2 regions of the Stenotrophomonas sp. YJH_SMC_54 genome follow, and region 2 is predicted to be linked to the other one. Evidence: predicted binding sites of a transcription regulator. Region 2 holds the regulator's gene; the other holds the start of a gene.
What was found. The regulator sigma-54, encoded in region 2, starts transcription at its own class of promoters, with help from an activator protein. The targets are predictions, from matches to a motif close to TGGCACGNGCNTTGC.
Positions count from the first base shown of each region.

Region 1: a site for sigma-54 is predicted at 1,754-1,768, ahead of glnA (type I glutamate--ammonia ligase). Genes of this name have one in related genera too.

Region 1 is NZ_JCAFRS010000007.1:178,930-182,301, forward strand. Features, by position in the region: gene AC5P5S_RS10610 (META and DUF4377 domain-containing protein) at 1-718, opposite strand, end outside; gene AC5P5S_RS10615 (undecaprenyl-diphosphate phosphatase) at 792-1,586, opposite strand; gene glnA (type I glutamate--ammonia ligase) at 1,810-3,219, shown strand.
Region 2 is NZ_JCAFRS010000001.1:202,909-206,280, forward strand. Features, by position in the region: gene hprK (HPr(Ser) kinase/phosphatase) at 1-621, opposite strand, end outside; gene AC5P5S_RS01075 (PTS sugar transporter subunit IIA) at 618-1,070, opposite strand; gene hpf (ribosome hibernation-promoting factor, HPF/YfiA family) at 1,092-1,409, opposite strand; gene AC5P5S_RS01085 (RNA polymerase factor sigma-54) at 1,468-2,889, opposite strand; gene lptB (LPS export ABC transporter ATP-binding protein) at 2,929-3,372, opposite strand, start outside.

The DNA of each region.
Region 1 (3,372 bases), on a different contig from region 2:
GCACGCCGTCTTCGTGGGTGTAACCCTCGATGTTGCCGTAGAAGTTCTCGAACTTGCCCGGCTCGCCCTGCTTCAGGCCCTTGTCGTCGAACTTCACTTCGCGCACCTGCAGGCACTGGTAGTCCGGGATCAGCGGGTGCGAGCACTTCTCGGTCTTCGCAGCCACTTCCAGGAACACGGTTTCGCCGGCGCCGCCGTAGCGGGTTTCAGCGGTCGGTTCCGGGTTGAACACCAGCACGTCGCCCTTGGCGGTGGTCAGGGTCAGCTTGCCATCGGCATCCTGCTCGGCCTTCAGCTCGCCCTGCAGGCGGCTCGACACAGCCTCGTCCAGCGCCATCAGCGCCTTGTCGTTGCAGGCCATCATGGTCGAGGCCATCGCACTGACCGTCAGCTTGCCGTCGGCCAGGGTGTAGCCGCCACCCATGTGGTTGCAGGCGTTGCTGACCGACAGGCGGCCATCAGCGAAGTCCAGGGTGACCGGCTTGTCCTCGCGGGCGAACAGCGCGTCGATGCGCTTGCCGTCGGCGCCGGTGGCCTGCTGCAGCAGCCAGTGCTGGCTCTGCAGGCGCTGCGCATCCAGGTGCGCCAGCGTCTGCTGGTCTGCTGCCTTGGCCGCGGCCGGGGCCACGTCGTCGCCGCCGGTGCCGGCCGGTGCCGGGGTCTGGCTGCAGGCGGCCATCAGGGCCAGCGGGAGGAGCAGGGTGAGCTTGCGGTTCATGGTGATTCTCCTTGGGGAACCGTGGGGGAAACGGGGTAGGGCCGGCAACGGGGTTGCCATGCCCCGGTGCTGTTCAGCTGCCGGAAGGCAGCCACAGCAGCAGTGCCGCGCCCAGCGCGATGCGGTAGATGGCGAAGGCGGTGAACCTGTGCGACTTGATGTAGCCCATCAGCCACTTCACTACGACGAAGCCGGTGACGGCCGCGGCAAGGAAGGCCACGCCCACGTCGGTCCAGTTCTCGCTGCCCAGCTGCCCAGCCTTGGCCATTTCCAGGAAGGTGTAGGCGCTGGCGGCGAACATGGTGGGAATGCCGACCAGGAACACGAACTCGGCGGCGGCCGCGCGGCGGCTCAGGCCCAGCAGCATGGCCAGGAAGATGGCCGAGGCCGAGCGCGAGGTGCCGGGGAACACGCCGGCCACGACCTGCGCCAGGCCGACGCCGATCGCCACCGTCCAGGTCACCTGGTCGCGGTCGGGCAGGCGCGCGGTGTAGGCCTCCACCAGCAGCATCCAGACGCCACCGATGATCAGCGCCCAGGCCACCGGGCTGACCGTTTCCGGCAGCGACCAGCCGGCCTTGCGTACCACCAGGCCGACCACCGCGGTGACCAGGAACGCCGCGCCCAGCTTGAACACGTACTCGCGGTTCCCGCGCTGGTTGAAGCCGGTGGCCAGCTGCAGCAGGCGCTGGCGGAACACCAGTACCACGGCCACGATGGCGCCGGCCTGGATGACGATGTTGAAGAAGTCCGAACGGGCACCCAGCCAGTGCTGGGCGATGAGCAGGTGGCCGGTGCTGGAGATCGGCAGGAACTCGGTCAAGCCTTCGAGGATGCCCAGCAGCAGGGCGGAGAGCAGGTCGGACATGGACGGTGCGTGCACGCGCGGCGGAAGGAAGAAGGGCGAGAGGATAGACGATCCGCGCTGCACCAAACGGGTGCGTCTGGTGGTTGGTGCACTCGTTTGGTGCGCCGCGTTCTGCACCCGCACGGGGCGGCCTTCATGAAATCAATGACTTGCGGCATCTGAAAAGTTGGCACGGTCGTTGCTCTACCTCAGCAGGCATTCATCCCCATCCGAGGTCGTACCGATGTCCGTGGAAAACGTTGAGAAGCTGATCAAGGACAACCAGATCGAATTCGTCGATCTGCGCTTTGTCGACATGCGTGGTGTCGAGCAGCACGTGACCTTCCCGGTCAGCATCGTCGAACCGTCGCTGTTCGAAGAAGGCAAGATGTTCGATGGCAGCTCGATCGCCGGCTGGAAGGGCATCAACGAGTCGGACATGGTGCTGCTGCCGGATACCGCCAGCGCCTACGTCGACCCGTTCTACGCCGATCCGACCATCGTGATCAGCTGCGACATCCTCGACCCGGCCACCATGCAGCCGTATGGCCGTTGCCCGCGCGGCATCGCCAAGCGCGCCGAGGCCTACCTGAAGTCCTCCGGCATTGCCGAAACCGCGTTCTTCGGCCCGGAGCCGGAATTCTTCATCTTCGACTCTGTCCGTTTCGCCAATGAAATGGGCAACACTTTCTTCAAGGTCGATTCCGAAGAAGCCGCCTGGAACAGCGGCGCCAAGTACGACGGCGCCAACAGCGGTTACCGTCCGGGCGTGAAGGGCGGCTATTTCCCGGTTCCGCCGACCGACACCCTGCACGACCTGCGCGCCGAGATGTGCAAGACCCTGGAACAGGTCGGCATCGAAGTGGAAGTGCAGCACCACGAAGTGGCCACCGCCGGCCAGTGCGAGATCGGCACCAAGTTCAGCACCCTGGTGCAGAAGGCCGACGAACTGCTGCGCATGAAGTACGTGATCAAGAACGTCGCGCACCGCAACGGCAAGACCGTCACCTTCATGCCCAAGCCGATCGTCGGCGACAACGGCAGCGGCATGCACGTGCACCAGTCGCTGTCCAAGGGCGGCACCAACCTGTTCTCCGGTGACGGCTACGGCGGCCTGAGCCAGCTGGCGCTGTGGTACATCGGCGGCATCTTCAAGCACGCCAAGGCCATCAATGCCTTCGCCAACTCGGGCACCAACAGCTACAAGCGCCTGGTGCCGGGCTTCGAAGCGCCGGTGATGCTGGCCTATTCGGCCCGCAACCGTTCGGCCTCGTGCCGCATTCCGTGGGTCTCCAACCCGAAGGCGCGCCGTATCGAAATGCGCTTCCCGGACCCGATCCAGTCCGGCTACCTCACCTTCACTGCGCTGATGATGGCCGGCCTGGACGGCATCAAGAACCAGATCGACCCGGGCGCACCGAGCGACAAGGACCTGTACGACCTGCCGCCGGAAGAAGAGAAGCTGATCCCGCAGGTCTGCTCCTCGCTGGACCAGGCGCTGGAAGCGCTGGACAAGGACCGCGAGTTCCTGAAGGCCGGTGGCGTGATGAGCGATGACTTCATCGACGGCTACATCGCGCTGAAGATGCAGGAAGTGACCAAGTTCCGCGCGGCCACCCACCCGCTGGAGTACCAGCTGTACTACGCCAGCTGACCGGATGCGATGGCGGTGGGCTTCCCCCTCCCACCCGCCGCCATCGCTTCCGTTTTCGCGGCTGGGGAGCCGCGGTCAGATCGGGGTCGGATCCCGTTCGTTTACGAATGGGCTCTGACCCCTGATCCAGGGGCAAGAGAGAGACCGGATACG
Region 2 (3,372 bases):
TTCCAGCAGGTCCTGCAGCAGCTCCGGGCAGGTGCCATCGAGTACATCGGGCGCGATCTGGGTGAATTCGGGGGCATCGTCGGCCACCAGGCGATGGCCACGGCTGAGCAGTTCCAGCGCCAGTTCGCTCTTGCCGGATCCCGCTTCGCCGGTGATCAGCACGCCGATGGAATAGATCTCCATGAACACGCCATGCAGGATCACCCGCGGCGCCAGCGTCCGCGCCAGGTGGTAGGACAGGTGGTTGAGCAGTTCGTGGCCGCGCTTGGGCGACAGCCACAATGGCGTGCCGGATTCGTCCGCGGCAGCGCGCAGGTCTTCCGGGCAGGCCTGGTTGCGGGTCAGCACCAGCGCCAGCGGGTGCGACTGCATGATCTTTTCGATGGTCTCCCAACGCTGGCGCGGTTCCAGCGCATCCAGCCAGGACAGTTCCTCGGTGCCCAGGATCTGCACCTTGTTGGGATAGATGGCATTGAGGTAGCCGGCCAGCGAGGGGCGCCGCGAGACCGTGTTGCCGGCCTCCAGCTCGCGCTTCTCGCCGGACTTGCCGGCAGCCCAGCGCAGTCCCAGCCGCTCGCGCTGCTGTTCGAACAGTTCACGGGCGGTGATGCTGGTATTCATGCGGCACTCGCAGGTGGGGTCATGTCCAGCGCCTCGCGCAGCGCCCGGGCATCGCCCGCCTCGCGTAGGGCCTGGCGGATGTCCGGCGCCGAGAACAGCTCGGCCAGCTCGGACAGCAGCATCAGGTGCTGGTGGGTGTAGTGGGCGGGGACGGCCATCGCGAACACCAGGTCCACCGGCTCCTCGCCACCGAAATCGACCGGGGTGGCCAACCGCAGCAGGGCGCCGCGGGGGCGGTCCAGGGTTGGCGCGCGGCCGTGGGGAATGGCGATGCCGTGGCCGATGGCGGTGCTGCCCAGCGCTTCGCGCTGGCACAGGTTCAGATAGATCTGTTCGGCGTTGGCCTGGCGGCAGGCCAGCAACCCGGCGGCGGCCTGCAGGACGCTGTCACGGTCGGTGGCCGTGCAGAGCTGGGTCTGCACGGCCGCCAGGAGGTCAGTCAGGGGCATGTCTGCGGGGAACGGTGGCGATCAGCCACCATTGTCGCCCACCGGCAGCGGTGCGTGCTGCTGTTTTTTCTCCTTGTGCTTGATCACCAGACGGTCAAGCTTGTCCGCAAGCAGGTCGATCGCGGCATACATGGTCTGGGCATTGGCCTCGGCGTGCAGGGTCTGGCCGGGAATGTTGAGGCTGGCGTCGACGTGGTGTTCGGTCTTCTGCAGCTTGAGGGTCACCCGCGCTTCGCAGTGCTGGTCGAAGTGCTTTCCGATCCGGGCCAGCTTCTCCTCAACATAGGACTGCAGGGCCGGGGTGACTTCGACATCTTTGCCAAACGTTTCGATGCGCATCGGGTTTCTCCTGTGTTCGGATGTGCCAATGAACCTCTCCGCCGGGCGCGGCGGCGCGTCAAGCGATTCTGACCCTTTCGTGCGAGGCGGAAATGTTCATGGCTTCACGATACTTCGCCACGGTGCGTCGCGCTACTGGAATTCCCGACGATTTGAGCAGGTCAGCCAGCTTGGCGTCAGAAAGCGGCTTGCGCGGGTTCTCGTCGTCGATCAGGCGCCGGATCATCGCCTGGATGGCGGTGCTGGACGCCTCGCCACCGCTCTCGGTATCGATGCCCGAGGCGAAGAAGGCGCGCAGCGGCAGGGTGCCTCGCGGGGTACGCACGTGCTTGCGGGCGATCGCGCGCGAGACCGTGGATTCGTGCAGGCCGAGCTCGGCGGCGATCTCGCGCAGGGTCAGTGGACGCAGCGCCTGCTCGCCGAATTCGAGGAAGCCGGCCTGCTGCAGGATCAGGCTGCGCACGACGCGCAGCAGGGTGTCACCACGCTGCTGCAGCCCTTTCAGCAGCCAGCGCGCTTCCTGCAGCTGGGCACGCAGGTAGCCGGCATCGGCGTCGCCACAACGTCGGATCAGCTGTTCGTAGCCGCGGTGGATCACCACCTTCGGCCCGGCATGCGCGGCCAGTGCAGCCCGCCACACGCCGTTCTGCCGCCACACCACCACGTCCGGCACCACATAGGTGTCCTGCGACAGCGGCGCGATCTGCGTGCCCGGGCGCGGGTCCAGCGAGCGCAGCAGCGCCACGGCAGTCTCGACCTCGTCCAGCGGCAGCTTCAACTCATGGGCGAGCCCGGCGACGCCGCTGCGCGGCAAACGTTCCAAGGGTCCTGCGGCAATCTGTCGCGCCAGGAGCAGGCCGGGCGTGTCGCCGGCCAGCACATCCAGCTGCAGCAGCAGGCATTCGCCCAGCGTGCGTGCAGCCACACCCACCGGATCGAAGCGCTGGATGCGATGCAGCACGGCGAGGATCTCGTCCTCGTCGGCGTGGATCGCCGGCAACAGGGTTTCAGCGATGGTGGCCAGCGGCTCGCGCAGGTAACCATCGTCGTCCAGTGCATCGATCAGCGCGGCACCGATGCTGCGATCACGCGAGGACAGATGCGACAGATGCAGCTGCCACAGCAGATGGTCGGCCAGTGTTTCGGTTTCGGCTACGCGCTCGGCAGCGCTGCCGTTGTCGTCGTCATCATCGAAGCTGCCACCGCTGCCGGTCGTCGTCCAGTCCAGTTCGGTCGGCGCCCAGTCGTCGCCCTCATCGCTGCGCTCTGCAGGCGCTTCGTTGTCGTTGCCATCGCTGCCTTCATTGGCGGCGCTGCTGTCGTTGCTGTCGGCCCAGTCCAGCAGTGGGTTGCTTTCCACTGCCTGCGCGATCTCCAGCTCCAGTTCGGTGGCCGACATCTGCAGCAGCTTGATCGCCTGCTGCAACTGGGGCGTGAGCACCAGTTGCTGTCCCAACGATGTCTGCAGCCGAGTCTTCATGCCTGTGCCGAAAGGAAGGAAAGGGACCCGGCGACTGCTTCACAGCTTGAAGGAATCCCCGAGGTAGACGCGACGTACATCGGCGTTGTCCAGGATCGCCTCCGGCGAACCCTGGGCCAGCACGCTGCCCTCGGCGAGGATATACGCGCGGTCGCAGATACCCAAGGTCTCGCGCACGTTGTGGTCGGTGATCAGCACGCCGATGCCACGCTGCTTGAGGTGGGTGACGATGCGCTGGATCTCGCCGACCGAAATCGGGTCGACACCGGCGAACGGTTCGTCGAGCAGGATCAGGCGCGGCTGTGCGGCCAGTGCGCGGGCGATCTCGCAGCGGCGGCGTTCGCCACCGGACAGGCTGGCGCCGAGCTGGTCGGCGACATGGCCCAGCTGCAGTTCGTCGAGCAGGCCGTTCAATTCGCGCTCGCGACCGGCCGAGTCCAGGTCCTCGCGCAGTTCCAGCACCAGGCGGATGTTGTCGGCCAC